Regions from separate parts of the Ruegeria sp. AB5 genome, predicted to be linked through region 3. Evidence: riboswitches for the same ligand, from Rfam matches in the RefSeq annotation. Region 3 holds a riboswitch; each other region holds the start of a gene.
What was found. Region 3 has a riboswitch for cobalamin ahead of ACR0L4_RS08395 (DUF1636 family protein). Riboswitches for the same ligand answer to the same signal wherever they lie in the genome.

Region 1 (10,751 bases), on a different contig from region 3:
CCGTCATCCGAGCTTTCGAAAAGACGGTCATACTGGATGGTGGTCAAAGCCCCGCTGCGGCCCTTTCGCGAATAGGGGTTCAACGAATCGAAGGTTCCCGACGCAGCTAGCGAAAGCTCACCCCCCTTGGGGGCGTCCGGGTTGACATAGTTCAGATGAGGATAGTCGGCAGGGTAGTCCAGATTGCCGAAGTAGGAATAGCCGTGGCTGCGCGTAATGTTTTCATCATTCGCCTGTGCAACCTCAGCCCCCCCAAACAGTGCGGCCATGAAACCCAGAACCGCCCCCCAATGCCGAATTTCCAATTTTCGCGCAGTAGGCGGGAGGGGTGTCATATGGCTCATCCTCTGGAGTGTTGTCGTCTTCAATGTCGGTTCGGCAAGCTAAATCGACAGCCCTGACTGATTCAAGTTTAGAATGCGTGAACGCTTTGTGAAGATTCTCGACACAAAAAAAGCCGCTACACAAGGCAGCGGCTTTGGGATTGTCACAATCGTGAAGGCAATCAGTTGCCGATGGTCTGCAAGTAGGCAATCAAATCTGCACGCTCTTGCGGCTTTTTGAGGCCTGCAAAGCTCATGGACGTGCCCGAGATGTAGCTGCTTGGCCGCTCCAGGAAAGCATCCAGCGCTTCGGGGGTCCAGTTGCCACCATGCGCAAGCATGGCCGCGGAATAGCCGCCAAAGCCTTTGGCCGTCCCCAGCGGACGGTTCACAACCGCGTACAGGTAAGGGCCAGTGCCGTTTGCACCGTCTTCCAGCTTGTGGCACGCGGTGCACTTGCGGAAGACACGTGCGCCTTTTTCGGGGTCAGCGGCGGCCAGCAGATCCTCGAACACCACCTCTTCACCATTGGCGCTTTCGCCCGCGCTTTCGGTTTCGATGATGTAAGCGGCCTGCGCATCGCCGTGGCCACCATGCGAATGATAAAGGATGTCGCCACCCCATTTGGCAAGAAGCAGCACCAGGAAAGTGCCGAACAGGCCTGCGGCGGCCTTGGTAACTGTCATCGTGTCGAACATTGATCGCGTGTCCATTTCAGCTGTCTGGGCAGGTGTCTAAGGCTTCCCCTGACGAGAGGCAAGGTATAGACACCGCGACGAAACGCCCAATTCTGGAACTTGTTGCACGGAATCGACCAAATGACCAATCGCATTGCTTTTCAAGGCGAACCCGGCGCCTACAGTCACGAAGCCTGCCGCAAAGCGCGCCCGGATATGGAGGCGCTGCCCTGCCGCACCTTCGAAGATGTGATCGAATCGGTTCGCTCGGGCGAGGCCGATCTGGCGATGCTGCCGGTCGAAAACACGACCTATGGACGTGTGGCTGACATTCACCGGCTGCTGCCCCATAGCGGCCTGCAGATCATCGACGAAGCCTTTGTCCGGGTGCACATCAACCTGCTTGGGGTGCCAGGCGCAAAACTGGAAGACGTCACCGAAGCCCATTCCCATCTGGTTCTGCTGCCCCAATGTGCCGGGTTCCTGCGTGAACATGGCATTCGCGGACGGGTGAGCCCCGACAATGCGCGCGCTGCCCGCGAAGTCTCCGAGGCGGGAGACATCCATTCGGCCGCACTGGCAAGTGAACTGGCCGGTGAGATTTACGGCTTGAATGTTCTGGCCCGCCATATCGAAGACCACGGCGACAACACCACACGCTTTCTGGTGATGTCCAGAGATTCAGACATGTCCCGGCGCGGCGCGCATGGCATGATCACCAGTTTCGTTTTTCAGGTCCGCAACATTCCGGCGGCGCTTTACAAAGCCATGGGCGGGTTCGCCACCAACGGAATCAACATGACCAAGCTGGAAAGCTACATGGTCGATGGCTCGTTCACCGCCACGCAGTTTTATGCGGATATCGTCGGGCATCCGGAAGACCGGAATGTGCGACTTGCCATGGAAGAGCTTGAGCATTTCACCACCAATGTGGAGATTTTGGGCGTCTACCCGGCGGCCCAACAGCGCGGGTAGGTCTCTAACTTCAGGCCTTCATGGATGGACGTTTCGTCCCGTTCGGCGCTGGCCGGTGGGTGATCATGCTTTTGCCGCTGCTGGATACGCCGTATAGGAAAATGATCTGCGCCATTCGTCGCGTACCTCGGTTCTATGTTCGGTCGTTGACCGGCCAACAATCACGAACCATGCCGATAGCGCTGCTCCAACTCACTGGCGAATTCGCCCAATCGCATCTGAAAGCGCTTTCGGAAACGTGCCTGCCCAAGCTTCATGGACTGCAACAACAAACGCGCCGGGAGAGACTTGGCGCTCAGTGACAGATCCACACTCAATCGGGTGCGGCGCTGCGACAGCGCCAGAAAGTCGACTACAGTCACGCCAGTCATACCCTTGCTGGTCGCCTCGAAACGCATCTGGGACGGGTGTTCGCAGTCTGTCATGACAACCGACATCTGCCGAGGCTTGCCACGCAGTTTGAACTCGGTCTCCCACGTCATGCCCGATGCAGGCACAGCGCCGCCCGAGATGCGTCGCACGTCAATGCCGCGCCGCATCGCCAAACGTTCGAACCGTTCGAAGTCGGCAACCATGTCGAAAACGGAATGAATGGGGGCTTCGATATCTTCCCGCGCTGAAAACTGCATATCGGCCTTTGCTGCTCGTTTGTTCGCCTTAGTGTTTCTTTAGTCCAGCGTATCTGCAAGCCAGTTCTGTAGCAGGAAATGCGCAATGGCCCCCTTGCGGGCCGGCAGCAAACGCGGATGTTCCCCTGCAAAAGCCTGCATCATTTCGGATTTGCTGACCCACATCGCCTCTTCGATCTCGACCGGATCGATTTCAATGTCACGCGACAAGGCTTCGCCTGCGCAGCCAAACATCAGCGAGGCTGGAAAGGGCCAGGGCTGGCTGGACAGGTAGGATACAGGACCAACTGGAATGCCCGCCTCTTCCATCACCTCGCGACGGACCGCGGACTCAAGCGTTTCGCCAGGCTCCACAAATCCTGCCAGCAACGAGAACATACCCTCGGGCCATCCCGGCGACCGTCCCATCAGAACGCTGTCGCCGTGGGTGATCAGCATGATCACAACGGGATCGGTGCGGGGAAAGTGCTGCGCGCCGCAGGTCGGGCAACTGCGCTGCCAACCCGCCTGAGATATATCGCTGAGCGCGCCACAGCGGGCACAGTACTTGTGTATCTCATGCCAGCCAATCACGGCCTTGGCCGTTGCCGCCAACTCGGCATCCCGCGACGAAAGCCGGGTCATGATCCGGCGCAACTCGGCAAAAACATAGCCTTCGGGCAAATCGGGATGTTGCTGCTCGGACCGATCAACGAAATTGCCCAAAGCCGACAGATCCTGCCCGTCCGCGTCCCACCCCGAAATATCCGCTGCAAAAACGGCTGCACCGTTTTCAGTACAGCCAAGCAGAATCGGAGCCCGCACCACTCCACCCGGGCCCGCGCTGACCAATGGATGCGTCATCGGAACCAGACCTAAATGATCCAGTCCCGTGCCCTGTACCAACACTTTACCCCGCCACAAAAGCATGCATCGGGCGGCCGGGTCTTGGGCAGCCTCAGCCAGCTTGGCCTCATCCCCACGCAAATGAGCCGCACGCTCAAGACCCGAAGTGCCGAATGTCACATGTTCCGCGTTTCTCATTGGGGTCCCCTTGGCCTGCTGCGCCTAGGGCTGCCATGACTGCAACGGTGTTGCAATGGCTATTCAGCACCGCAAAAAACAGCGTGATGCGGTCGAAACACCGCAGGACGATCCTGGATTTTTCATTTATTCATGCATGCAATGAATTTGCCTAAGCCTCACTATTCAAAAGTAGAAAACCGAACGTGACCCCAATGACTCCGGGCGCTGACCAGGCGCAGGATACAAGTGCGCATATCCGCATTCTGGCAACAACCGATCTGCATATGAACCTGACAGGGTTCGACTACTACGCAGACACCCCCTACCCGACAGTCGGGCTGACACGCACAGCGTCATTGATCCGAAAGGCCCGGCAGCAGGCAGAAGGCGCCCTGGTACTGCTGTTCGACAATGGTGATGCTTTGCAAGGCACACCCATGGGTGACTGGGCCGTGCAAAGCGACGGTCGACACCCCATGATGCAAGCATTCGACGCCCTGCGCTATGACGCGGTTGGACTGGGCAATCATGATTTCGGTTTTGGTTTGAACGTGCTGGAACGTATTCTGGCACAGGCCCCCTGCCCCGTTCTGTGCAGTAACCTGACCCGAACCAACGGCACGCAAAGCTGGCTGCACAGCGCCATACTCGATCGGTTCGCAGGTCATGGTACCCCGATCCGGATCGGGGTCCTGTCTGTCCTGCCACCGCAAACAACGTCGTGGGAGGCCCATCAGCTACAGGGTTCTGTGGTTGCCGAGGACATTCTGGCCTGCGCCCACAGGCACGCAAATGCTCTGCGTGCAGAAGGGTGCGATTTGGTTGTTGCACTGGCGCATTCCGGATTGGAGCAGACACAGGCACGCCCGGGGCTTGAGAACGCGATCATTCCCCTGGCGACCGTTGATGACATCGACGCAATTGTCGCGGGTCACACCCATCTGACATTGCCAGGTCCGGCACATCAGGGGCTTTCAGGTGTTGAAGCCGATAGCGGTCTGGTTCACGGCACCCCTGTCGTCATGGCCGGGTCCGCCGGTTCTCATCTGGGTGTCATTGATCTTCACCTCACCAAAGACCCTCAGGGCCAATGGAAGATCGCTGACCGCAAGTGCTCCGTGCCAACGGCATCGGGCGAAGCGGAAGACCAGGATTTGGCACACCTGTTTCAGCCAGCGCATGTGAATACTCGCGATATGATGGCCGAACCCGTTAGCCAGATCACCCAGAACCTGCACAGCTACTTCAGCCTGTGCGCGCCCGATCGCGGTTTGGCCTTGGTCGCGGCAGCGCAGGCCGCAGCGCTGCGCCCGTGTCTGCACGGAACGTCTATGGCCGAACTGCCTGTCCTGTCCGCCGCGTCGCCCTATAAATTCGGAGGCCGCGCCGGACCGCGACACTATACCGACGTGCGCGCCGGCGAAATCTGCCTGCGCCACATCGCTGACCTGCATGTGTTTCCGAATGAATTGCGCGCAGTTGAAGTATCTGGCAACCAAGTGCGGGACTGGCTTGAGATGTCCGCCAGTGTATTCAATCGGGTCGACCTGAACACCGAGTCAGAGCTGATCGATTCCCGCCGAACCGGATACAATTTCGACGTCTTGTTTGGCCTGACCTATCAGATCGATCTGTCCAGCCCTGCCCGATACAACAGTGATGGCACTGTGACCGATCCCGCCAATCACCGGATTCGAAACCTTTGCCTGAACGCGTATCCAGTGTCGGACGCCCAAAGATTCATTGTCGCCCTCAACAATTATCGCTCCAGCGGAGGCGGGCATTTTCCGTTCGTCACACAAGCCCGAGTGTTTCCGCTGCCTGCCAAAGATATCAAGGGGATAGTGCGAGACTACCTGTCCGATCGTTTACCCCCTGATCCACTCGCGCTCGCGCCACACCCGTTTTCCTTTGCACCGATGCCCGGCGCTCACACGATCCTCAAAACCGGACCCGGCGCACTTGAGCACCTGGCAGAGCTGGACCGCTATGCCCCAGAGGTTTTGGGCCCGGACGCGGATGGGTTCCATAGGATACGACTGGCTTTGTAGCGGGTTGTCATTTTGACAGCGCTTGCCTATATCAAGCCCTGAGAGGTTGGCGCGGGCGAGCGCCTCGCCAACCTGGTCAGGTCCGGAAGGAAGCAGCCACAACGAGCCCCGCTTGGGTCGATGTCCAACCTCTCACTTGTCCGAACCACAAGCCACAGGAGGGCTTTATGATTGTAGCAAAGACCCCTCGGGCGGATCGGTTCTAAACACCAATACCCGACTGCCTGAACACATCACCAACGGATGCGCGCCTGCCATCTGATGGGATTGTCATATCTGAACACAGGCAGACCAATGTCATTAACTCTTTCGGACCTGGGATGGTCCTCACACTTTGCCGCGCAACATGCGTCACATCCGCTTTGCGCACCTTTTCGCATCACAGCCGTTCATCGGGATCGTTTGGTCGGGATGAACGAAGATGGTGAAACTCCGCTACTGGTGCCCAACCAATCCACTGGCGATTTCGCCGTTGGAGACTGGGTTTTGGTCGATGATCAAAAACGGGTTCAGCACCTGCTGAACCGCCGTAGCCTGTTGCAGCGTCGTGCCGCTGGAACAGGGGCCCAAGCACAACTGATTGCGGCCAATGTCGACGTGCTGTTCATCGTCAGCTCATGCAATGCCGATTTCAATCTGTCGCGGCTGGAGCGCTATCTCGCGCTGGCGCACCAGGCAGGCTGCTATCCTGTCATTGTCCTGACAAAGGCGGATGCCTGTTCCGATCCTGCAGATTACGCGGCGCAGGCCGCGCGTTTGGCACCGTTTTTGACAGTGCTGACCGTCAACGCGCTGGACGCTGCTGACGTTCAGCACGTTCTGTCCTGGTGCCCGGCGGGCCAAACGGCCGCTTTGGTCGGGTCTTCTGGCGTCGGGAAGACAACACTGGCCAACGGGATGACCGGACAGAATCAGGCGACGGCGGCAATCCGCGAGGACGATGCACGTGGGCGTCACACCACAACCGGTCGCGCCTTGCACGCAATGCAGAACACCGGTTGGCTTGTCGACACACCCGGCATGCGCGCCTTGCGCCTGCTGGATGCACAGGACGGTGTGGACGAAGTGTTTTCGGACATTCTGGATCTGGCCCAAGCCTGCCGCTTTTCGGATTGTCAGCATGACACCGAACCCGGTTGCGCTGTTCAGGCCGCGATAGAGGCTGGTGCGTTGGATGCGGACCGGTTGGGGCGCTGGAGAAAGTTGCGGCGCGAAGATCAGCGCAACTCTGAGACCGTGGCAGAGGCACGGGCCCGCGACAAAGCCTTCGGCAAAATGGTCCGATCCGTGATGCACATCAAATCGTCCCATAGAGGGGAATGAAGAAAGGGGCGCCGGAAATCCGGCGCCCACCCCTTCAGCCGATCAAGCGGGGCCAGAGGGCTGCATTGCGCCGGGCAAAAACACCGATATGACCAATGTCGGACACTCCGAATTCGCCGGGCGACAACAGGTGTCGTCTGGCCTTTGGCCCGTATAGATCAGCCAGACGCCAAACAGCGTCCTTGGGAACCATTTCGTCATCCGAAAATGCGAACAAGTCGACCGGAACGTCCAACTCATGCCACATTGCCTCTGGCAGGGTGTGACCAAGCTCGGGAACGTAGCTATGCGGCGCGGTACACCATTTGCGCCATTGCCAGTATACAGCGGGCGGCAGGTCCGATCCGAATCCCAACACCTTGCCCGGCAGATACCCAAGACTACGCACAACCAAAGGCACATGCCCGTACCAGAACAGACCCGCCAACGCCCGATAGGGCCATGGGTGATCTCTGAGGGTCACGAGGCCCGAGGAGACACAGATCATGCGATCAATCTTGTCTATGTCCGGTTGCACGGGACCCAGCATTCCCCCAAGAGAATGACCAATCGACCAGTGGTAGGCCTTCGGGAACCTGCGACGCATCTCGGCCCGCGCGGCAGGCATATCGACCAAAGCCCAATCCGCCATCGAAATCTTCGACCTGCGCTGAGGCCCGGTTTTTGAATGTCCGAAATCGCGATAATCATAAGTCAGGCACGCCATACCCTGTTCGGCGGTCAGCCACCGTGCAAAGTGTTGGTAGTAGTCCCGAGGCACCCCCGTCGCGCTATTGAGAACGACAACGCAGCCCGGTTCGTCCAAAGGCCGGTAAAGCCGTCCCGACAGAATCCCAGCCTCTGCCGGTATCCGAATGTCTTCAATCAGAACTGTCTGGTTTGAATCCAACATGGGCCCCTCGGTGCGAAACTGAACTGATGAGTTCACCACACCATGGCCCCATCAGACCCCGACGAGTCAACTCTGATCCCGCATGACCAAACGTCCGCTTTCACCGCAACCCTTCCGCAGTGCAGAAAGTTCGGCTTGACTCAGGGCATGCCCGACCGATAGCGATGCATGTGATGGTTCCCGTCCTCCACAAGAGGCGGGATGAAAAGGGAACACGGTGCGGTTCATTCGGGTCAATCCCGAGCAAACCAAATCCGCGACTGCCCCCGCAACTGTAAGCGGTGAGCACTGCCGAAACACCACTGGCCGCAAGGCTGGGAAGGTCGGTAGGGCAACGACCCGCAAGTCAGGAGACCTGCCATCCTATATGTAACCGAAACTCGGGCGGGGTGTCCGGGCAGGTCCTGACAGCCCTGATCTGTCCTGCCTGATCCGATCCCCTGTCCGCCGCGCGGAGGGCGCAGGATGATCTGGAAGACGACGACACATAGGTTCACGGCAACCATCTGCCAACACACCGGCAAGCCCTGCCCGGCGCTGGCAAGCATGTCGCGCGCGCTGGTAAAGGCTGTTGCACAGGCAGGTCCATCGACCACGGAAGATTTCGAAATCGAAGGCAACGCTGAGCTAACGCACTGCCCCGACGGTTGCACCGCCCGATTTCGCGCCAATCCAAATCTGGTTCGCATCTATTGCGGCTCTGACCCGCAAACAGATACCGACCTGCTGGAGCGCTATGCGGATCTGATGTTCGGGTCCGGGCTTGACAGTTTGCCAGCAAACACAATGACCACGATGCCCTGCGCCATGCTGGAAGCTTTGGCCCTTTCGCCACACGGTTCCGTCTCTGCCGAACATCGTCCCTCGGCCTGAGGACCAGTCAATGCCCTGGCGTGCGACCTTGGCACTTGTACCACGCCGGGACGCATAGCAAAATCACCCTCAAGCCATGTGGACGCGGGCCACATGGCCCACTACGCTGCGGTGACGTCCCGAATCCGCAAGAGCAGACATGACAGACCCAGACAGCCCCACCTATCAGGTTCTCGCCCGCAAGTACCGCCCGGAAACCTTTGCCGATCTGGTGGGTCAGGATGCGATGGTACGCACCCTGAAGAACGCGTTCGAGGCCGACCGCATCGCGCAGGCCTTTGTCATGACCGGTATCCGCGGCACGGGCAAAACCACCACGGCGCGGATTATCGCCAAGGGCATGAACTGCATCGGCCCGGACGGATCAGGCGGCCCGACAACTGAACCCTGCGGCCAGTGCGAACACTGCCAGGCGATCATGGAAGGCCGCCATGTGGACGTGATGGAAATGGACGCCGCCAGCCGCACGGGCGTCAACGATATCCGCGAAATTATTGACAGCGTCCGCTACCGCGCCGCATCGGCCCGCTACAAGATCTACATCATCGACGAGGTTCACATGCTCTCGACCAGCGCTTTCAACGCGCTGCTCAAGACATTGGAAGAGCCGCCCGCACATGTGAAATTCATCTTTGCCACCACCGAAATTCGCAAAGTCCCGGTTACGGTCCTGTCCCGCTGCCAGCGCTTCGACTTGCGCCGGATCGAGCCTGAGGACATGATCGGCCTGTTGCGCAGGATTGCCGCTGCCGAGGGGGCGGAGATTGCCGAGGATGCGCTGGCCCTGATCACCCGTGCGGCCGAAGGATCGGCGCGGGATGCGACGTCGCTTCTGGATCAGGCCATCTCGCACGGGGCCGGGGAAACCACCGCTGAACAAGTGCGTGCCATGTTGGGTCTGGCCGATCGCGGTCGGGTGCTGGACCTGATGGACATGATCCTGCGTGGTGACGCAGCGGGGGCGCTGACCGAACTCAGCGGACAATATGCCGAAGGTGCCGACCCGCTCGCCGTGCTGCGCGATCTGGCCGAGATCACTCATTGGGTCTCGGTTGTTAAGATCACCCCGGATGCGGCAGAGGACCCGACCGTCTCCCCTGACGAACGCGCCCGAGGACAGCAGATGGCCGAAGCGCTGCCCATGCGGGTGCTGACCCGGATGTGGCAAATGCTGCTGAAAGCGCTAGAGGAAGTTTCGGCCGCACCCAACGCCATGATGGCGGCTGAAATGGCTGTGATCCGACTGACTCACGTGGCTGACCTGCCCAGCCCCGAAGAACTGATCAAACGCTTGCGGGAAATGCCGCCGCCGCCCAATGGCGGACCCGGTGGCGGCTTGCCATTGCAAGGCAGCGGTGCAGCGCCGGTAGAGGCACGGGCCCCTGCGACATCCTACGCGCCAGCGACCGGCGGTTCAGGGAGCGCACCGGTGGCGGCTCTGGCGCAGGACATCCAGGCCGCTTTGGCGCGCTACCCCACATTCGATCACGTGGTCGAATTGATCCGGGCCAATCGGGACGTCAAACTTCTGGTTGAGGTCGAGAACGGCGTGCGGTTGGTTTCGTATCAGCCGGGGCGCATCGAATTCACACCCGGACCGCAGGCTCCGACAGACCTCGCGCCCAGGCTGGGCTCAGCGCTGCAACGCTGGACGGGCAATCGCTGGGCGGTCTCGATTGTGTCGGACGGCGGAGCACCGACGATTGCCGAAATCCGGGACAAGGCCGAGCTGGCGTTGAGGGAAGAGGCGACAGAACACCCGTTCGTTCAGGCCGTACTGGCGCAGTTCCCAAAAGCCAGGATCACCAGGATTGAAACACCCGAGCAGCGTGCGGCCAAGGTCGAAACCGAGGCCCTTCCCGAAGTCGAAGATGAATGGGACCCGTTCGAGGACGACTGATTACAAGACCAAAGGCAAAACCTCCCGCGCCCGCCACGGACAATCGGCTAACACCGATCACCCTGTGCGGACTTGGGCCCGGCAGCGCGCGGGCTTAGCCCGC
Region 2 (10,751 bases), on a different contig from region 3:
GGGAGCCATTCCAGCGTGCCGTGGGCGCCGATATGGATCAGCGCATCTGCGCCAAGGCCTTTGCGAAGCCACAGATAGAAGGCGACATAGCTGTGGCGCGGGGTGCGCGACATATCGTGATAGTCGTCATCGCGCAGCTCGGGCGTGCCGCGTTCGGGCTGCAGCGCGATCAGCGCCTTGCCCCGGTTCAGGGCGGTAAAGTGGAAGGCACCATCGGCAAAAACCGGGTCATCTTCCGGATTGCCCCAAACGGATTGCAGATCGGTTTGCAGCTGCTCGGGCAGGTCCGCCAGTGCGGTCCGATAGGCCTCAAGCGGCCACGACAGTCGCGCATCCAAAAGAGTCTCGGCAATCGGCGCGCCGGGTGCGGTGTCATAGCCTTCGGTCTGCAGGTCGGTCAGCATCGCCTCGGCCGAGGCCAGCGCATCCAGACCCACCGCATGGGCCATTTGCCAATCCTTGCCGGGATAGGTGGACAGCACCAGCGCGGGTCTTTGATCGGCCCTAGGTTTGTCGGTCAGGCGTAGCCAGCCGTCCACCCGGTCAATGATCGCCTCGATCCGTTCCGGCTCGGCCCGGTGGGCGAAACGGGAATATTCCAGATGCGGGTCACGTTTGCCCGGTTCTTTGAACGAAGCAATGCCCGCTGAAATACGTCCATCCACCTCGGGCAGGACCACATGCATGGCGAGATCGGCAGGGGACAGCCCGCGTTCTGCCTCGGCCCAGGCCTTGCGGCGTGCGGTGGACAGGGCGACCTGAAACACCGGAACATTGGCGGCGTCCAGCGGGGACGTGCCCGAGGCGCCTTTGCCCGAAAAGGATGTGGCGTTGATGATGGCCGAGGGCGCCAGCGCCACGGCCTGCTCGCGCAACCAGTCAGCGGCAGCAGGGGCCTTGAGGGACGGGGCGAACAGACCGATGGCCTGGAACCCACGGGAACGCAGGCGATGGATCAGGGCCGCAACAGGTGCGGTATCAGCCGAGGTCAGATAGGCGCGATAGAAAGTGACCAAGATGCGCTTGGCATCACCGTCGAAAGCCGTGTCCGCAGGGATGATCCCCCGATCCGGGCACCACGCGCCGCATTCCGGGATCGTCTTGGCCCCCATCACGGGCCCGGCATACAGCCCCGCAGCCAGCGCCATTTGCGCCAACGCCGCTTGTGCGGCAACTTCTCCGCCTGTATCGCAGAGATGCGCCAACCGCCGCAGGGTCGAGACGGGCAGGGTGGAATAGTCATCCAGCCGCGTATCCTCGCGTCCATCGGCAGGCAGCACAGCCACGGCGATGCCCTTGGCCTGCGCCAGTGCCAGAACCTGCTGCAACCCGTAGGACCAGTAGGGCACGCCACCGATCAGACGGATCAGAATGCCTTTGGCCCCCTCCAGCGTCTGTTCGACATAGGTGTCGACCGACAGGGGGTGTTTCAGCGCCGTCAGATTGGCCAGCCGCAGGGTCGGCATCCGCCCATCCGGCCCGCCACCGCGATGCCAGCCTGCCGCGAAAGCGCCAAGGTCACTGTCGGAAAAGGACAGCACCACCAGATCCGCCGGGCTCTGGCCCAGATCGGTTGGGGTCTCCGTTTCCTCTAACCCGTGGCTTTCGCGGAAGACGACATGCATGGCTTACTCGGCGGCCTCGGTCACACCCACGAGGATTTCGCGGATTTCAGCCTCTTTGATGTCGTCATGCTCGGCGATGACCACCAGGCGCGAGCGTCGGTCTTCGCCGGACTCCCATGGGCGGTCATATTGGTGACGCACACGGGCACCAACGGCCTGTACTAGCAGGCGCATGGGTTTGCCGGCGACGGCGGCATAGCCTTTGACCCGCAGGATGTTCAGCTCATTGGCCAGCCGTTCGATATTGGCGACCAGTGCAGCCGGATCAGTCTGTTCCGGCAGCTCGACAATGATGCTTTCGAAATCATCGTGCTCGTGGTCATGGTGCCCATCGTGATGGCTGGGACGCGCGTCCATATCATCCTCGGCAGCGGCCTCAAGCCCCAGCACAACACGGACATCGACGGCGCCTTCGGCCACTTCGACCACGGGCAGCGGGCGCGGGGCCTCGGCCGCGATGATTTCCTTGGCCTTGGCGACACCCTCGGGACCCGCTAGATCGGGTTTGGTCAGCAGGATGATGTCGGCGCAGGAAATCTGATCCTCGAACACCTCGGACAGCGGCGTTTCGTGGTCAATCGAGTCATCGGCCAGGCGCTGGGCATCCACCGCTGCGACATTCGGAGCAAAGCGACCGGCGGCCACAGCCTCGGCATCAGCCAAAGCTATCACGCCGTCCACAGTGATTTTCGACCGGATATCGGGCCAGTCAAACGCTTTCAGCAGCGGCTTGGGCAGGGCCAGACCAGAGGTTTCGATCAGTATGTGATCGGGGCGCGGCTCCAGCGCCATCAGCGCCTCAATGGTCGGGATGAAATCATCGGCCACGGTGCAGCAGATGCAACCATTGGCCAGTTCCATGATGTTTTCAGCCGGGCAATCGGGGATCGCGCAGGATTTGAGGATATCGCCATCTACGCCCACATCGCCAAACTCGTTGACCACAATGGCCAGGCGTTTGCCCTGCGGGTTCTGCATCAGGTGACGTACCAGCGTGGTCTTGCCCGAGCCCAGAAAGCCGGTGATCACAGTGACGGGGAGTTTTTCGAGGTTGCTCATTTCAGGGCTCCAATCGGGGGAATGCGGGCCGCACAGTTTTTGCGGAAATGTTCAGGGCGTTCGCGCCATTTCACCAGACCATCCTCGGCGGCGAGATACTTTGTTGCGCCTTCAACGATGGTTTCGACATGGTCGGTTTCATTGAGGTGCTCATAGACAAAGGTCCAGCGCTCGGGCCCGCCACGCAGCACGATAGAACAACCCTGATCGCAGTTGGACAGGCATTCTACGGCCTTCAGCGTGACACCATCGGGCAATTCGGCCTGTTCCAGCGCCTTGTGCAACAACGCGCCGGGACGCAGCGCATCCTCTTCGACGGACAAGCCGCGACGGCAGGTGGTGCAAACCAGCAGCTCGACCGGTGTGGTCTCGGTCATGTCTCTCATCCCCCCAATCCTCTTTGTGGGGGACGGGGTTTCATGCGGGCCACGTATCGCGACATGGACCCGACACCGGAACACCCCGTCCGGTTTCATCTTCGGGCGTTGGCAGGTCTCCCGGCTTGCGGATGTCAGGGCGTTTGCCCTGTCGGATGTCCCGCCTTCCCGGCACTTGGCCAGTGGCATTGGGCACCCTCTCCGGTCACGGTCGCGGGGGCGGCTGCGTTTGACGGTTTGACCGCTGACGCATTCCCTTTTCATCTGTTCTTACAGACACCAACAGAAGGGACATGCGGCACGCGCAGGCAGCTTGTCAAGCGGGTTGCAGGGCTGACACGGGCAAGGGGATGAAAAGCGACCTGCCAGGGTCGCTGGGCGGCATGACGGTACCCTGGGCGGCATGGTTTCATGGCCGAAACACTCGCAGGGAGAAGCGATCTATGAAAGTTGGGTTCATCGGGCTGGGAAATGTGGGCGGAAAGCTCTCGGGGTCGCTGCTGCGCAATGGAATCGATCTGACGGTCCATGACCTGAATTCTGATCTGGTACGCGCGTTTGCAGACCAGGGGGCGAAACCCGCAGACAACCCGGCGCAGTTGATGCGCGATTGCGACGCCGTGATCACCTGCCTTCCCTCGCCTGCGGCCTCGGACGCGGTGATGCAAGAGATGCTGCCCGAGGTTGACCCCGGTAAGATCTGGATGGAGATGTCCACAACCGACGAGGCCGAGGTCAAGCGGTTGGGTGCTTTGGTTCTGGAGCGCGGAGGGGTAGCCGTTGATTGCCCTGTCTCGGGTGGTTGCCACCGCGCCGCGACGGGCAATATCTCGATCTTCGCGGGCTGCGACCGCGCAACATTCGAACGCATATTGCCGTTCCTGACCACAATGGGGCGCCGGGTTCTGCACACCGGAGAGCTGGGCTCGGCCTCGGTCCTGAAGGTTCTGACCAACTATCTGGCCACGGCCAACCTGATCACCTGCGCCGAGGCTCTGGTCACCGCCAAGGCGGCAGGCATGGATCTGAATACGACCTACGAAGCGATAAAGATTTCGTCCGGCACGTCTTTTGTCCATGAAACCGAAAGCCAGGTCATCCTGAACGGGTCGCGCGATATTTCCTTTACGATGGACCTTGTGAAAAAGGATATCGGATTGTTTCAGGACGTTGCAGACCGGGCCGGAGTTCCCCTGGAAATCAACCCGGTGATGATCAAAATCTTCGAAGATGGAATCGCCCGTTTTGGCGACCGCGAACTCTCCCCGAACATCATTAGGCGTCTGGAGGAGTCCACGGGCCTGGACGTCCGCGCGCCAGGTTTTCCACCGGAAATGCAGGACGATGAGCCAGAAGAGCCAGGGTATGAAGTCGTACCGCAGGGGCGTGTGTCAACTTAGGCCGTGTGTGCTACGGGCGGTTGAGAGTTTTGTTGTTATGGAGGCGAGTACCGGAATCGAACCGGTGTACACGGATTTGCAATCCGCTGCGTCACCACTCCGCCAACTCGCCTTTTCAAGTAAAATCAAATACTTGCCGTGGTGTGATGGGCGTTTTAGCAGCTTTCACAAGGGGCGTCCAGAGGATTGCTGTCGATTTTGACCTTCGGCTGAAGAATTGTGGGGCTTGTAGCCTATGCGATCTTGGTGTCAGTTGCGGGTTGCGGCATCACAGCCGTTGTCGATGGATGCAGACTGTGGCACAAGCCTGACATCCAGGGGAATGAGACGAGAGACCAAATGGCAGATTTCGCAGCCCGACGCCGCACTATGGTTGATACACAGGTTCGACCCTCTGATGTGACCAAGTTTCCGATCATCGATGCGATGCTTGTCGTTCCGCGCGAGCGGTTCGTGCCGGACGCACAGCGTGAAGCCGCCTATGTCGAGGGGCTGATCGAGCTTGGCAACAACCGGTGCATCCTTGAGCCACGTACATTGGCCAAGATGTTGGATTCACTGAACATTACGAAAGATGAGGTTGTTCTGGATATCGCTCCGGCCTTCGGCTATTCGACCGCTGTGGCCGCGCGGATGGCGCAACTGGTTGTCGGCGTGGAAGCTGACGAAGCCCTCGCTTCCGAAGCGCAGTCGGTGTTGACTGAGACCGATGTCGACAATGCAATCATTCACGTTGGGCCTATGGAACAAGGCGCGGCCGAACACGGACCTTATGACGTGATAATGGTGCAAGGTGGCGTGGAGCAGGTGCCCGACGCGCTACTGGCGCAGTTGAAGGATCAGGGACGGATCGCCTGCCTGTTCGTTGACGGGCAGTTGGGCACGGTTCGGGTCGGTCGGAAATCTGGCGATGTCGTAAGCTGGCGGGATGCATTCAATGCCAGCGCTCTGGTTCTGGATGGTTTTTCCAAAGAGAGTGCATTTTCGCTATAGTCCGCCGGTTGTTGAACCAGCTACCTTGATTAGTTGAAAACAAAGGCGCAAACTGCCGGAGAGGCAGTGTAATTTCGTTTTGAGAGGATTTGGTATGCGTGGAAAGACAGCAGAAAAGCTGGTCAAAGCGCTTGCGGTAACTGCGGGCATTGCCCTGAGTGCGCTTCCAGGGCGCATGGCGTGGGCAGACAACCTGACCGATGCGTTTATCGGGGCGTATAATACCAGCGGCTTGCTGGAACAGAACCGGGCGTTGTTGCGGGCCGCAGACGAGGATGTGGCGATCGCGATTGCTGCGCTGCGTCCGATCGTCAACTGGACCGTGCGTGTGCAGCAGGACTTCACCAGGTCAAGAACGTTTGGCGTCGTCTCGACAAACGAACCGGCAAACTTCTTTACCGGTTTGACCCTCAGTCAGTTGCTTTACGATGGCGGCGCTTCGGTATTGGTCAAGCAATCGGCGCAGGAAACGGTTTTGGCGACGCGCCAATCCCTGATCGATGTAGAACAGCAGGTTTTGTCGCGAGCAGCTATCGCCTACCTTAGCGTGCTGCTGCAGGAAGAGACGGTTCAAATTCGACAGAACAACGTTGATCTATCGAGCGAAGAGCTTCGCGCCTCGAATGACCGGTTTGATGTGGGTGAGGTCACCCGGACGGATGTGGCCCTGTCCGAGGCTCAGCTTGCCAGTTCGCGCGCAGACCTCGCTGATGCCAAGGGCGACCTGAGTACGGCGCAGGCCGAATATGTCAATGTCGTCGGGAAACTGCCGGGACGAACTGCCGGACAACCCAGCCTTCCCAATCTGCCGCGGTCTCAGTCCGAGGCAATCGGTTTGGCGCAACGCAATCATCCTGCAATTCTGTCGGCCCAGCATCAGGTTCGTGCACGCGACTTGATTGTTCAACAACAACGGGCGGGTTTGGGCCCCAATGTCAGCTTGAACGCTGATGCAGGCGTGACAGAAAGCTATGATAACGACAATTACGTGAACGACGCGACGATCTCGCTGAGCTTCAACCAGCCAATCTATGCAGGTGGACGTTTGGCCGCCAACGTGCGTCGTGCCATGGCGTCGCGGGATGCGTCGCGGGCAAATCTGTTGAACGTTCAAAAAGATATCACGCAGGGGGTGACGGATGCTTATGTCCGGTTTGAGACCGCCAGCGCGAGCCTGACAGCATCGACCGAGCGGGTGCGGGCCTCGCAAGTGGCATTTGACGGGATTCGCGAAGAGGCGACACTGGGCGCGCGGACAACGTTGGACGTTCTGACCGCTCAGCAGGATCTTCTGGATGCGCAACTGGCCGAAGTTGCCTCGCGGACAGAGCGCTCGCTGGCTGCCTATCAGTTGTTGCAGTCTCAGGGGCTTTTGACAGCCGAACGTCTTGGGTTGGCCGTTCAAATCTATGACCCGACGCTCTATTATAACTTGGTCAAAAAAGCGCCGGCACAGGTCAGTAAGCAAAGCAAAGACCTGGACCGCGTTCTCAAAGCCTTGCGGCGGGACTAACCCTCTATACTATCGGTTGTGAGGACCGGATTGTTTGGCTACACTCGGTCCTAAAGATAGAGCGGTAGAGAACAATGTCGGATAGTGTCGTAAACGCGGGGATCGAGGACGTTTTGTCTTCGGTAAAACGTCTGGTCAGCGAAGACGGTCGCAGACCGGATTCTGATGCCGCAACCGTTTCGCGCAAGCCTGGGCGTCTGGTCCTGACAGACGCCCTTCGCGTCAACACTCCTGCGAAATCCGAAAGGGCCCAAGGGCCTCTAAAGCTGGAAAACAAATACAGTGCTAAGGTTTCGGCCAAGCCGATGCTGTTGCGGGCCAGTGATATTGTGCAGCCGGGCGCCGCCAACGAAGATAAAGCGGACATGTCCAACATGACGCAGGATGCGCCGGAGCAATTGGAGAAGGCGAAACCGGATGAGCTTACGGACAGCCTGAGCGCCAAGATAGAAGCGTTGGAAGCAGCGATTGCGCGAACCGAAGATCAATGGGAGCCTGACGGGGACAGCAACGATGCGTATTCCGGCACCCCGACACAGGCGCTGTTTTGGGCCAGCGGACATGCGTTTCAGGAACTGGATCACTTCGAACAGATTGTGGAAAGCTCGGATGTGTCTCTAACGGGCGCTGGCGCGGAATTCAGTGATCCGGTAGAAGACGCTCCCCAGCCTGTTGCCACTTTTGTTCGGCATGTGGGTGTATCTGCTCCTCAACAGCCAAAGGACGCGTCACCTGCGGACGAGACCTTGTCCAAGACCGAAGAAGCCGAAGTCGGAGATGTTGGTCTAACCCCGTCCGAGGAAGAAGCCCTGCGCGACATGATCGCCGAAGTGGTGCGGGAAGAGCTTCAGGGCGCGTTGGGTGAACGTATTACCCGCAATTTGCGCAAAATGGTCCGGCGAGAGATTCATCGGGCATTGGCCGCGCGGGAACTGAAGTAAGTATTCAGCTCCGCTGCGGTGACTGTGCCAAATCCAGCAAAAGGTCCAGACTCATAGCCAGTTCCAGATGATCTGCCAAATCATCCAGTGCCCGCTCGACACCGTCTTCATAAGCGGTCTCAGAGGTTGCGCCCAACGTCGACAGATATTGCGCGCGGAAAGCATCGGACGAGAAAATGCCGTGCAGGTAGCTTCCCAATATGCGCCCGTTTTCACTGGCGGCTCCTTCCGGACGACCGTCGACCTCTAGCCATGCCCGTGCGCAGTCCGGCCCTTCTGTGCGTCCCATGTGAATCTCGTACCCGCTTACGGGTTCGCGATTGGGCAGGGCGCAGGCCTGGGTCAGAGTCACCTGCTTTTTCCCGGCCATTGTAGTGTGCACGTCCAGTAGACCCAAACCTTCAACAGTGCCCGGGCGACCATCTACCCCGTCCGGATCGGCAATTGTTTTGCCCAGCATTTGATATCCGCCACACAGGCCCAGAACGTGTCCGCCTCGGCGCACATGCGCAAAAAGGTCAATGTCCCAGCCTTGCTTCCGGAAATAGGCCAGATCGCCAATGGTCGATTTGCTACCGGGCAGCAGTACAAGATCCGCATCACCGGGCAGAGCGCGGCCTGCCGGGACGATCTCGACACTGATGCCGGGTTCTGCGGACAGCGGATCCAAGTCATCGAAATTGGCCATCCGCTCCAGCTGGGGCACAACGATCTTGCACGCTCCTCCGGTGTGCGAACGAATGTCCATCATATCCTCGGCCGGCAGTTTCCATGCGTCGTGGAACCAGGGCACGACGCCCAGGCAGGGCCATCCCGTACGCGCCGCAATGTCGTCGCGACCTTCGTCGAACAAGGATACGTCGCCCTTGAAGCGGTTCACGACGAAGCCGCGGATCATGGCCAGATCACCTGCGTCCAACACCGCCCGAGTGCCCACAATCTGGGCGATCACGCCCCCGCGGTGGATGTCGCCGACCAGAACCACGGGAACCCCGGCGGCGCAGGCAAAACCCATATTGGCGATGTCACCTGGGCGCAGGTTGGTTTCCGCCGGGCTACCGGCCCCTTCGACTAGCACCAGGTCAGCGTCGCTGCACAGACGGCCAAAGCTCTCCAGTGCAGCTCCCAGCAGTTTGGACTTGTCCTTGCGGTAATCGCCCGCCTTCATTGTGCCGGCGCGCTGGCCCTGCACGATGATCTGCGCGCCTGTATCTGTTTCCGGCTTCAGAAGGATGGGATTCATATCCGTGTGGGCGGGACGGTTCGCAGCCCGCGCCTGAAGGGCCTGCGCGCGTCCGATCTCGCCACCGTTTTCGGTGACAGCGGCGTTATTGGACATGTTTTGAGGTTTGAACGGAGCCACCCGAAGCCCGCGCCGTGTGAACGCGCGCGCAAGCCCGGCCACCAGAACCGATTTGCCGACATTGCTGCCGGTGCCTTGAATCATGATGGCGCGAACCATGGTCGTCTCCTATACCTTGAGGGGCAGATGACCTGATTTGGCACCAAAGGGAAAGCCCCTGATGAACACGCCTGCGCATCTTTTGATAGGGGCTGCAGCCTTCGCGCGACCGGCACGTGGGCGCGTTCTGTGGGCCGCAGTGACGGGTTCCCTTTTGCCGGACCTTTCACTGTATGTGATGGCAGGCACATCGCTCTACATTCTTGGAATTCCGCCGCATGTGGTGTTTGACGAGCTCTATTTTTCGCCCGTCTGGCAGACTGTGTTTGCCATCGACAATTCTTTCATCCTGTGGGGGGTGGCGCTGACGCTCGGGCTCTGGCGGGGCTGGCGGTTTCTAACGGTGGCCGCATCCGCAGCATTGCTGCATCTATCGATGGATTTCGGGCTTCATGCGGGTGACGGGCGGCCTCAATTCTGGCCTCTGTCGGATTGGGTTTTTCACAGCCCGGTCAGCTATTGGGACAGCACACATCATGCGCTTTGGGTGATGCCGGTTTCGGTTTCTCTTTGCGCGGGCTCTTACGTGGTTCTCTTGAACAGGGGGTTGTCCGCCTCTGGGAAGCTATTCTTCGCCATCCTTCTGGCAGCCGAAATCTGGGTCGCCCGCCAGTGGCTGTTGTTTTTCTGACCGCGCAAAAGAAAAACGCGCCCCGAAGGTCGGGCACGCGTTTTTTCTTTGCGAATGTGCCTTGGATCAGGCGGCTTCGGCTTGCTGAGCGGCATTGCGACGCTCGCTTTCTTCGCGCGACAATGCGACCGAGGTTCGCACGCCACGGCCAACGAAGTCCATCAATCCGCTGACTACCCGCTCATTCGGGTCGATACCCGCGCAGGACAAAACCTCGCGCCCATCGCGCGAACGCGCCCAACGGGCGATTTGTTCGGGGCCATTGCCGTATTTCTTGTCATCGGCGATGGCATCATCAAGTGCAGCCAACACAACGGCCGCGAAAAGTTTGCGTGCACGATTGCCTTGCTCGTTGTTAAAGGCAGTGCCGTCAACGAAATCTCTCATCTCGTCTTCCTTGTTGTTCTTGCTCTTGCATTTTCGGCGTGACGGCTCTTATGACCTATTAGCTGCGATTCGGATACAGCTAAAATGCATAGTTGCGTTGCGTCACTTGCATGGCTCGCTGCATGTGCAGCACTAGGTGTCGTTGTCTTGTCAGGTGTGATCCCGCCAGATATAGGGACGGGAACTGACGCATCAACCGTTTGTGAAGGATTTATGTAATGCCCAAGATAAATGGGAACGAAATTCGCCCCGGCAACGTGCTTGAGCATAACGACGGGCTGTGGGCTGCCGTAAAAGTCGATCACGTAAAGCCCGGTAAAGGTGGTGCTTTTGCCCAGGTCGAGCTGCGCAACCTGCGCAACG
Region 3 (10,751 bases):
ATCCGGGATTTGTTGGAAGAACAGCCTTTCATTTTGCCAACGACCAATAACAGTGTGCGCACGGCTTTTGACGCGATGGCCAGTCGCATGTCCGTGCGCCCGCAAGTGGCAGCAGAGGTCGACGACATGGCCATGATGCGCCTTCTGGCGCGAGAGGACATCGGGCTTGCCCTCGTCGCTCCGATCGTGGTTCAGGATGAGCTGTCCTCGGGCCGTCTGGTCGAAGCGCAGGATCATCCGCGGATCAAAGAGAACTTTCACGCCGTGACGTTCAAGCGCCGATTTCCTAACCCCTTGGTGCGGCAATTGCTGGCCAATACGCCGCAATAGAAGGGCAGTGGCCTCAGTAGAAATGCGGCAGGTTCTTGGCCCGCGCCACGCGCACCCAGTTAGGGACAAAAGGAATGATCTTGTCCTGCGAGGGCACCATCATCTCGATGAAATTCGCGCCCGGATTGGCGATTGCCTCTGTCAGTACCGGCTCGATATCCGCCTCGCTTAAGATCCGCGCGGTTTCAAAGCCGAACCCCTCGGCAACCTTGCAGTAGTCGACGCACCCGAAATCGGTTGTCCAGGGCTCGTCCACGTCGTCCAGAAGGATCGCCTCACCCCTGATCCAACCGAACGTGTCGTTACGGGTGAGGATCACGGTGATGTTTTTGCCGCTGCGCTTCAGCGTTTCCATATCGCCGATCACGAACCCAAAAGACCCGTCGCCGGTGAAGGAAATCACCGGTCCATCATTGGCATAGATGGCGCCAATCCCGGCTGGGACCGAATAGCCCAGCGCCCCCATCGAATAGTTGGTGATATAGCGCCGACCCGGCTTGCGGAAGGTCAAGAGCGCAGACGGATAGATCGCGCTGACGCCTGGCTCGGACGTCACAATCGCATCCTCGGGCATGATCCTGTCCAACACCTGAGACAGCTTGACAGGAGAGATCGTGCCTTCGGGCATCGGGATGTTCGCATTGAAAACCTTGTCCAGTGCCGTTTGCTTGATCGGGTTCAAATCCAGTGGGGCGCGGTCAAGATCGGGATGTTCTGCCCTTAAAACCTCGATCATGTAGTCGATGCTGGCGCGTGCATCGCCCACCATTCCAACTTTCAGCGGGAAGGTGTTTCCGACATGCGCCTCGGCAATATCGAGATGCAGGAAGGTTTTGGTTTTTGGGTCGCCGTAAAGCGTCCAGTGGTCCGTTGCTGCGCTATCGGTGTTTGAGCCGATGAAAAAGATGGTATCGGCATCGTGTACATATTGGTTGGAATACTCCATTCCGCCGCGACCGCCGATGACGCGCAAGGCCAACGCATGATCTTCGGGGATGGTGCCCTTGCCAGGGGTTGTGGTGCCGACCGGGATTTGCAGCATCTCTGCCAGTTCCAGAATCGCCGCCGAGGCCTTTGAGATCAGCGCACCCTGACCGCAGACAATTGCAGGTTTCTTGGATGCCAGCAGCACATCAATCGCAGCCCGTATTTTGCTGTGATCCGCAACCGGACGGTGCGCCGGATAGCTGCAATAGTCGGGTTCGGCGTAAAGATCATCGATCTCGGCTTCTTCGCCGAAGATGTTGATGGGTACGCGGATATGGACCGGGGCCGGGCGGCCCGAGGTTGCCACGCGAAAGGCCCGGCGTATCAGAAACGGGATTTCGCGCGCATTTGTCAGCACAAAGCTTTCCTTGCATATGCTGTCATAGAGCTTTGTCTGATCCACTCCGGTCAGGCCATGTTTTTTGTCCTGATTGATCGGTATGTCCGAACTGAAAAAGATCACCGGAACCGAACTGAGATACGCCTCGGTGATTCCGGGCGTGCAATGGGTGACGCCAGGGCTGGGCGCTTCCAGCACGCAGGGGCGACCGGTGATTTTGGCATAGGCCTCGGCCGCATAAGCCGCAGTGCGTTCGTCACGTGTCAGAACGAATTCGATATCGCTATGGGCCCGCCATTCCTTGTACCAGCCAATTGTCGTCTCACCCGGCAGGCCGAACACATGTCGGACACCGTGCAGTTCCAGCATTTTCAGAATGATCTGCGCGCCATTCATGCGCTTGGCGTCGGACTGATGCATGGGGCGGCCCCTTGAACGTCTTGTTTTTGTGTGAACTCTTTCGATCGCGTGTGTTAGTCGCGTACCCGGTCGGAGACATTGTTGTACCATGAGCCGGAGCGGGCAAGATGTCCAGAAAGCGTAGCGTCCGGGTAGATCACGGCCGGCAGTTTCAATGTTGTTGATATTGTTCAGCAGATCGATTTCGCCTGCTAGCCCGACGGTTTTGTCAGTCAGTGCGTGCTGACTTGAACAAGTAGAGAAAGACGAATAGCGATCCGATAGATGTTGTAACGATCCCGACCGGCAATTCCTGCGGGGCGAGCAGCAGCCGCGACAAGATGTCGGACAGGGTCAGCAGTATGGCCCCCACGATAGCCGAGGTGATCAGTAGATTGCGGTGCAACGTGCCTGCGATACCGCGGGCGATATGGGGTACCATCAGGCCGACAAACCCGATCACACCCGCAACCGAAACAAAGCTCGCGGTAGCAAGCGCCGCCACGAAAAACATCCGAAACCGCAAACCCTGAACCGGGATACCCAGCGTCGACGCGGTGAAATCTCCGGTCAGAAGGGCATCGAGCCATCGACTGCGGTAGAGCGCGTAACCCAGGATCAGGCCAAGCCCGATCAGCACAAGCGGAAAGGTTTCCCATCTTGCCAGACCCAGACCGCCCAGCATCCAGAAGATAACGGAATGTGCGGCGCGGCTGTCGCCAGCGAAGATCAGGTAATTTGTGATGGCTGAGAACAGAAAGGATACGGCAAGCCCGGCGAGGATCAGCTTTTCCGGCGCACTGGTGCGCAGGCCCTGTACCAGAGCCAGAACAATACCCGACGCAATAAGTCCGCCGCAGAACGCCGCAAGCGGTAGTGTCCAGATACCCAGAACGTCTCCGGTCACGGTGATGACCAGAACTGCTCCGGCCGCAGCCCCCGATGACAGGCCAAAAAGAAACGGATCGGCCAGGTCATTGCGCGTTGTTGTTTGCAGGACCACACCCACGACGCCCAGCCCGGCACCGATCACCGCCGCAAACAACGCCCGGGGCAGCCGCAGGTCAAAGACGATCCGGTGCAAGGGAGACATGTCACCCTCTGTCAGGCCGGTTCCCAGAGCGATGGCGGTGAACACCTCGATCAGAGGGATCGAGGTGGTGCCATAGATTGTCGAAAGCAGCAAAAGGGCGGTCAGAACGACCGCCCCCAGCAGGACCGCGCGGCCCGTTTTGGTCATTCAGTGCGTCCCCGGGTGCATGGCTATTGCCATTTTCTCAATTGCTTCGATGTTTGCGGGTCCCGGCGTCAGCTCTTCGTAGCGCAAACCGATCCAACGCGCGTTCTTGACCGCATCGGTCTGAGACATCACGGGGTGATCCTGCAGGAACTTGAAGGTATCTTCCGCGCCATTGCCGGTTTGATAGTCCAGCAGCACCAGAAATTCCGGGTTCGAGGCCGCGACGGCTTCCCACGACGTGCGGCCCCAACTGGTATCCATATCATGGGTCACGTTCACACCACCGGCAGCCGCGATCATCGCGTCCGGGATTGCGAATTTGCCCGCAGTGAAGGGCGCATCGGCCGGGCCATCCAGCAGGAAAACGCGCGGTTTGGTCAGATCGGCAGTTTTTGCTTCGATTGAGGCCAATTGCTCTTTCCAGCCCGAGACAAGCTCTTGCGCCTTGTTTTCGACATGCATGACCTTGCCCAGACGCAGTACGTCGTCAAACAGCAGGTCCATGCTTGCCTGGGGACGGTCTTTGTTCAGGTGAACGCAGCTTTCGGTCAGAACCATGGTTTTGATGCCAAAGGGTTCCAGAGTGTCAGGTGTGACTTCACCGCCCGGCTGCATGCCATAGTACCATCCGGCGAAGAACAAATCGGGCTCGACGGCGACAAGGTTTTCGACCGTGGGATATTTCGGGGCCAATTCAGGGATGTCGCCGCGCTGCGCATCGAAATCCGGGCTGGTTTTGTACCAGCCGGTAATGCCGGTTAGGCCGACAACGCTGTCCTGCAGGCCCAGAGCAAACGCCATGTCGGTCATGTTCATGTCGTGAACAACAATCCGTTCGGGCTTTTGCTCGAATACCAGCGGTTCGCCGCAATTGTCGACGGTCACTTCACGCGCCGCCGCGCCACTTGTCAGGCCGAACACAAGGGCCACGGACCAGAGTTTCTGCATCATCAATTCTTCCTTTTACGATGACAGTGTTCGTCTTCGGATATCCAGCGCCGGGATCACACGGCCTTCGTGCTGGAAACAGAGGTAGTCGACGCCGAACGTGTCGCGGACACGATCAGGGGTCAAAACGTCATTGACAGGCCCAAAGGCGGTCAGACGGGTGGATTTCATCAATGCAACATGGCTGGCGAATTCCGGGATCATGACCAGATCATGAACGATCATCACCACGGTCACACCCAATTCCGCGACCAGAGACAGCATGTGCCCCTTGGCATCGGGGTCCAGATGATTGGTAGGTTCGTCTAAAAACAGCAAGGACGGGTTCTGGGCCAAAGCGCGGGCAATATGGGCGCGCTGTTTCTCACCGCCTGACAGTCTCGACATCTGTTTGTCGGCCAGATGAGACAACTCGGCGATGTCCAGAACGCGTTGCAAATCCGCTTTGTGGTTTTCGGCGGATCGGTCGGCTTTGATCGGGATCTGACCCAACGCCACATAGTCGCGCAAGCGCAACCGTCCGTCCGGCACTTCCTGTTGGCCGACAACGGCAATCCGTCTGGCCCGTTGCTGAGACGACAAGCTCCGCAGGCTTTGGCCCTGAATACGCACATCACCAAGCGCCAGGCGTGCCACCCCGCAGAGCAGGTTCAGAAGCGTGGTTTTTCCCGCACCGTTCGGGCCGGCAATGGCCAGGATCGACCCTTCCTCAAGCGTGAATGAGGCACCTTGCAACAAGACATCCCCATTCAAGGCGTAGTACTCCAAGCCCTCGGCAACCAAAAAACTCATGACGCATCCTCAGTTGGCAAACGCGGCATGCGAGACAGGGTTTTTGTATACAAAGCCAAGGGGCGGTTCGTCGCGCTTGTCCAGCCATCCTTGCTTTCGCGGAACTGGTAGGCGAATTCGGCCAAGGCGCTCAGGTCGTCGGTTGTTTGTATGTCACCAAACAGGTATTGTGCTTTGCCTTTGGCTTGCAGACCTACTGTCATGGGGCGGTCACATCCCGCCATGCAGTCGATCAGATGCGTGGTGAACCCGCCCGGAAGCTGACGGCTCAGTATCTTCTGCGCCTGTTTCGCCGGAATCGGGCCCATGCACGTGGCGCAGATCAGGACAAAATGATCAGACATGAACAGCTTGATCCGCCTGACCAAGGGTCAAGTGCAGAGCGGATTTGCTGGTTGCATCAGCAAGCGGATTTGCCATCAAGCCTCCTTCCGGGACGCCCCGCCCCAGGTTGGTTCAACATCTGATGGCAGGTCTCCTGACTTGCGGGTCATCGCTTGGCCAACCTTCCCGATCCTATGGACCAGTGGTGATGTGGCGTCGCTTTCCGCTTACAGTTGCGGGGGCAGTTACGGCCTTGGCCCGAGGGCCGCACCGTATTCCCATTTTCATCCGTCGGGACAAGCCTTCGGGAACCATCCCGCTCAGCTAGTCTGGTGATCATAGACTTGTCAAGCGCGTGTTTGATCGGTTGAAAGGCGTGGCTGTCCATGCCAATCCGTACAGACGGTGTTCAGCCTGTCTACCGTTGATTTCGAACCCTCAATGCGCAGGCCAAGTCGCGGACGTGAACCACACGCGCGGGCTCAACAGGGGCTAGTAGTCTGCGACCAGCAGGAAATCGGGCGCGGTATCCTCGTCAATTGAGGCGAATCGAGGGATAGGATCCTCAAAAACGTTGTCTGTCCGGTCATCATTGACTGTCGAGACCTCGCCGATCAGACAATCCCCGCGTTCGGCCCAGAACGCATGCCATATACCTGGCATCAAGGTGACGCTTTGACCGGGTTTCAGGCGCAGATGTTCACCGGGTTTGATCGTGACCGGGCAGGCGTCGCTGGGCACCACCACCGGCGTATCACGGTCGATGCCGCCATCCGGGTCCGAGGCGTAAATCTCCATCACCAGATCACCACCGCCGCGATTGATTATATCCTCGGCCTTGATGATGTGGCGGTGCATCGGGGAAAGCTGCTTGTCCCGTGAAATCAGCAGCTTTTCTGCATAGAGCATCCCGCGCCCCTGATTCAGGTCGCTTACGTCGCCATTGCGCAGGGTGAACAGGAACAGACCCAGATCATCGAAATTGCCTTGCCCATAGTCGGTGATGTCCCATCCCAGACCGCGTGAGCGGACGCTTTCAGCCTTTGCACTGCGCATCTGATCGGGGGTCCAATCGGCAAAGGGCGGCAGAACAGCGCCGAAAGAGTGGATGAACTCGTGGGCCTCGGCCTTGATGCGGTTGACGTCGGATCGTTTCATTTTGGGTCCCTCTGAGGGGTTAAAGCTCGTGCGACCAGGGTGGGTTTGCCCCGGCACGCGATACGGTGACTGCGGCAACTTTGGCGCCCATGGCAAGCGCATCCCGCAACACATCAGGCGACAGGGCACGCAGGCTGGATTTCGAAAGCTGACCTGCGCTTTCCAGTGCAGCCAGCACACCGGCATTGAACGTGTCGCCCGCACCGACCGTATCCACAACCTGTACAGGCTTGACAGGTACGGAAACCTCGGAGCCGTTGGACAGATAGCCTGACGCACCTTCGCCACCGCGGGTCACAATGACAACCGAGGGTCCGGCCTGCAAAAGAAGCGGTACTTTTTCAGCGTGGCTTTCTGGGCCTGGGATGATCCAGTCCAGATCCTCGTCCGATACCTTTACGATATCCGATTGCCCAATCATGCGATTCAGACGGGTGCGGTATCGGGTCTGGTCCTGTATGAAACCGGGTCGGATGTTGGGATCCAGCATCACCGCCCGCTCAGCGCCATGCCGGTCCAGCATCGCAGCGTAAGCGTCGGCACAGGGCTCGCAGGCCAGGCTGATGCCGCCGAAATATAGCGCGGAAACGGCAGGCAAGTGATCCGGCAGATCTTCGGCCCGCAACATACGCCCGGCCGTGTTTTCATCGACGAACGTGTATGAGGCGTGACCGTCCTTGAGTTGAACAAATGCCAGCGTAGTCGGACGATCCGAAATGATCACATGTGTGCCGTCAACATGGCTGGCGCGAAGGTCATCGGCCAATTGTTGCCCGAACATGTCCGAGGACAGCCCGGTCAGCATTCCGACGGGTGCGCCCAGCCGACCCAACGCAATCGCAGTATTGAAAACCGCGCCGCCCGAATGCGGAACAAACCCATCCGTGCCGGATATGGTCGGTTCGGCAATCATGTCGATCAGGGCTTCACCGCAACACAGGATCATCCCATTTCCTCTTCTGCTTAGGCTCTGGCGGCGAGTCTACCGCTGGAGCGCATTTTTACAGAAGTTGTTAGCGCCAACAATGCCAAATTCGTCTTGTTCCGAGATATAGAGGTTCATGGTCTTCCGCAGGTCGCTGAAGCGACCGCCCGCGTTGAATGCCGCCTGAAAACTATCGCCGAACAGCCACCGGTTTTTTTCGGCAACGCCGCCAACCAGGAACACGCCGCCTGTTGGCATGACCGTAACGGCCATATCCCCCATCAGCGCGCCCAGATGGCTGGTGAACAGCTGTGCGGTTCGGACCGCGATTGGGTCACGCCCTACATGCGCGTCCTCAAGAATGTCCCGGGCGGTTCGGACCAGAGGCTGCGTCTGACCCGAAGCCAATCCTGTGGCCCGATAGAGGATCGGCAGACCGGTTCCGCTGAGAAACATCTCCGCCTCTAGTACCAGAGAGCCGTCGAAAAAACACTCAGGCGCCAGTTGGATGGCGGCGTCGAAGATATCCACCTCGTCGCGGGTGCGAGGTGACAGGCCAACATGACCGCCTTCGCCCGAAACGGTATGATAGTGCCCTTCGGAATACAGCAAGGCCCCGACGCCAAGACCCGTCCCGGGACCAACAACAAGACGCGTTCCTTTGGGCGGTGTCGCAGCCCCTTGCAGGACAGAGACATCCTTGTCGGTGACTTCGGCCACGGACCATGCTGCCGCAGTAAAGTCGTTGATCACATAAGTATGTGGCGCGCCGGTGGCTTTGGCCAACTCCGCCTCGGACAGGTCGAGATGGGCGTTGGTCAATCGGATACGACCCTCCCGCACGGGCCCGGCGCCAGCGGCGACGACGGCTTGGGGGGCGGTGCCGATGTTTTCCCGCAAGTCGTGCAGCGCATCCAGCAGATCGGGCAAGGTGCCGGTGGGATGCCGGTGCAGCGCGGTCAGTTGACCATCCGTCACAACGCCCAGACGGGTATTCGTTCCGCCAATATCTGCGACCAAGGTCCAATGTGCGTGAACCGCTCCTGTTGGTTGCGCCATGGGCAGGTTTGGTTTGTCGCTGTGTGTCAGCGCAGCCTGAAGGGCGTTAAACGAAGCCTTTGGCGTACGCTCAAGCGTTTCGAAATCCACGTCTACCAACCCAAACCGCTTTTCATAGCCAAAAGCCCATTCATAGTTATCCAGCAAGGACCAGATGAAGTACCCTTTTACCGGTACACCCTTTGTCAGTGCGTCCTGAACGGCAGACAGATGCTGGTTCAGGTAGTCGATCCTGTCGCTATCCTGTTGACGTTCGGCACTGGCCATGCCGTTTTCAGTGACATAGATCGGCAGGTCGCCTGTATAATCCTGTACCGTCCGGGTCAGAAACCGGGTCAGCGCGGCGGGTTCGATTTCCCATCCCATCTGCGTTTTGGGCAAGGGGCCGGGCACCTCGGCCAGACCGGGCCAAGCGGTATCCGCCGGGGCAATCAGCTTGCGGGTATAGTAGTTCAGACCACACCAGTCGACAGGTGCCCCGATCGTGTCGAAATCGTCATGCCATCCTTGGGGCAGGTGGGGTTCCAAGCCTTGCAGCACGTTATCGGGATAGGCCTTTTTGAACACCCCGCCCAAAAAGAAACGATTGTAAATTCCGTCGTATAGAGCTGCGGCTTGGCGCGCTTCGGGGCTTTCATCTGCGGGCTCGGCCCATTCCAGATTGAACACGGCACCCAGATTGGACAGTCCCAACCCGCGCAGGGCCTGAATGGCGCTGCCATGAGCCAGCAAGACGTGATGCATGGCGCGGGCTGCGGCTCGGATATCGCGCAGCCCGGGCGCATGATGACCCTCGAAATGGCTGAGCCAACTGACACACCAGGGCTCATTGATCGGGGCGACAGAGTACATCCTGTCCCCGATCCGGCCCATGATGACCTCGGCGAAATCGGCGAACCAGCCTGCGATATCGCGATTGCGCCAGCCTCCCAGATCTGACAATGCCGACGGCAGTTCCCAATGGTAGAGAGTCGCACAGGGGCGAATGCCCCGCTCTAGCAGAGCGTCGGCCAAACGGTCATAGTAGTCCAGGCCCGCTTGGTTGACCGACCCACGCCCTTCGGGCAAAACACGCGCCCAACTGGTTGAAAAGCGATAGCAGTCGAACCCTGCCTCACGCACCAGATCGAAATCCTGTTCGAACCGATGCAGGTGATCACAGGCCAGATCACCATTTTCACCACGGACCACATTCCCCGGCGAAGCCGCAAATGTATCCCAGTGTGTCTGGCCCGCGCCACCCTGCGCATGGCCTTCGATCTGATAGGCTGAGGTCGCGACACCAAATAGAAAGTCCTTGGGAAAGTCGCAGCGGGTATATTTCATGGCTATAACCTGTTGGGCGCAGGGCCGGTTGATCTGCCAACTACCAGTTCCGCCTCCAGCAATCTAGTTTTGACAGAGTCGGCAGGGGATTTGATCCGTTCGATCAACATCTCGGCAGCCATCTCGCCTGCATCCCGCACCGATGAGCGTGTGGCGGTAAAGATTGGCACATCCTGTCCGTTTTTGAGATAAGACAGGTCATCGTCATGGGCGATGACCGACACATCTCGCCCCATTTGCAGACCGGCTTCCTCCAACGCTCGGCGGACGCCTATTGCCGTGATCATTGAAGACGTCAGAATGGCAGTTGGCGGGTTGGGCAACCGCAACATTTCACGGGTTTCATGATGGCCGTAAACTTCGGTCATTTCGGCGCTGCGCATCAGGGCCGGATCGGGCTGCCTTTTTGCCTGCTGTAGGGCTACCAGATAACCGGCACGGCGCCGTTGGGCGAAATCCATATCCTCAAGCCCGTTGATCAAAGCAATTCGATGGTGGCCCAGATCGATCAGAAACTGAGTGGCTCGTTGAAACGAGCTTTTGTTGTTTACATCGATCCAGTCATATTCGACATCAACCCCGGTTGAGCGCCCGTGAACGATAAACGGCACCGCCATCCGGGTCAGAACTTCAATCCGGGGTTCGTTGACCTTGGGGCCTTGCAGCACCACGCCATCGACCGCGCCGCGCTGGAACAAACTGCGATACGCCTCTTCTATCGACGTATCGTCGGCACTTGTGAACATCAGGTCATAACCATGTTCAGCATATGTCTTGACGGCACCTGCGACGAAATCACCAAAAATCGGGTTGACCATCTCATGTCGGGAGGAGCTTGGAATCACGTGGCCGATCACCATGGATCTGCCTGTTGCCAGCCCTTTGGCACGGCTGTTTGGCCGATACCCGTGCTTGGCGGCGGC

Region 1: it holds a riboswitch for cobalamin, as region 3 does, so the genes downstream of both, ACR0L4_RS21025 (hypothetical protein) here and ACR0L4_RS08395 (DUF1636 family protein) in region 3, are expected to answer to the same signal.
Region 2: it holds a riboswitch for cobalamin, as region 3 does, so the genes downstream of both, ACR0L4_RS11000 (DUF1636 family protein) here and ACR0L4_RS08395 (DUF1636 family protein) in region 3, are expected to answer to the same signal.

The regions. Positions count from the first base shown of each region.
Region 1 covers NZ_JBQGAE010000018.1:59,918-70,668, forward strand. Annotated here, with positions in the region: gene ACR0L4_RS20980 (extracellular solute-binding protein) at 1-335, opposite strand, end outside; gene ACR0L4_RS20985 (c-type cytochrome) at 506-1,021, opposite strand; gene ACR0L4_RS20990 (prephenate dehydratase) at 1,142-1,975, shown strand; gene ACR0L4_RS20995 (SRPBCC family protein) at 2,137-2,604, opposite strand; gene nudC (NAD(+) diphosphatase) at 2,644-3,627, opposite strand; gene ACR0L4_RS21005 (bifunctional 2',3'-cyclic-nucleotide 2'-phosphodiesterase/3'-nucleotidase) at 3,822-5,660, shown strand; RNA gene ffs (signal recognition particle sRNA small type) at 5,700-5,798, shown strand; gene rsgA (ribosome small subunit-dependent GTPase A) at 5,955-6,983, shown strand; gene ACR0L4_RS21020 (alpha/beta hydrolase family protein) at 7,018-7,875, opposite strand; cobalamin riboswitch at 8,033-8,252, shown strand; gene ACR0L4_RS21025 (hypothetical protein) at 8,341-8,748, shown strand; gene ACR0L4_RS21030 (DNA polymerase III subunit gamma/tau) at 8,888-10,648, shown strand.
Region 2 covers NZ_JBQGAE010000005.1:64,856-75,606, forward strand. Annotated here, with positions in the region: gene cobN (cobaltochelatase subunit CobN) at 1-1,625, opposite strand, end outside; gene cobW (cobalamin biosynthesis protein CobW) at 1,629-2,684, opposite strand; gene ACR0L4_RS11000 (DUF1636 family protein) at 2,681-3,061, opposite strand; cobalamin riboswitch at 3,155-3,360, opposite strand; gene ACR0L4_RS11005 (NAD(P)-dependent oxidoreductase) at 3,445-4,461, shown strand; tRNA gene ACR0L4_RS11010 (tRNA-Cys) at 4,500-4,573, opposite strand; gene ACR0L4_RS11015 (protein-L-isoaspartate O-methyltransferase) at 4,801-5,454, shown strand; gene ACR0L4_RS11020 (TolC family outer membrane protein) at 5,549-6,967, shown strand; gene ACR0L4_RS11025 (hypothetical protein) at 7,042-7,908, shown strand; gene ACR0L4_RS11030 (cobyric acid synthase) at 7,913-9,370, opposite strand; gene ACR0L4_RS11035 (cobalamin biosynthesis protein CobQ) at 9,432-10,001, shown strand; gene ACR0L4_RS11040 (DUF6280 family protein) at 10,068-10,388, opposite strand; gene efp (elongation factor P) at 10,607-10,751, shown strand, end outside.
Region 3 covers NZ_JBQGAE010000003.1:182,283-193,033, forward strand. Annotated here, with positions in the region: gene ACR0L4_RS08370 (LysR family transcriptional regulator) at 1-330, shown strand, start outside; gene ACR0L4_RS08375 (thiamine pyrophosphate-binding protein) at 344-2,077, opposite strand; gene ACR0L4_RS08380 (iron ABC transporter permease) at 2,286-3,296, opposite strand; gene ACR0L4_RS08385 (ABC transporter substrate-binding protein) at 3,297-4,247, opposite strand; gene ACR0L4_RS08390 (ABC transporter ATP-binding protein) at 4,260-5,036, opposite strand; gene ACR0L4_RS08395 (DUF1636 family protein) at 5,033-5,380, opposite strand; cobalamin riboswitch at 5,488-5,689, opposite strand; gene ACR0L4_RS08400 (D-lyxose/D-mannose family sugar isomerase) at 5,853-6,518, opposite strand; gene ACR0L4_RS08405 (carbohydrate kinase family protein) at 6,538-7,464, opposite strand; gene ACR0L4_RS08410 (glucokinase) at 7,501-8,502, opposite strand; partial or broken gene ACR0L4_RS08415 (GH1 family beta-glucosidase) at 8,524-9,828, opposite strand; gene ACR0L4_RS08420 (substrate-binding domain-containing protein) at 9,831-10,751, opposite strand, start outside.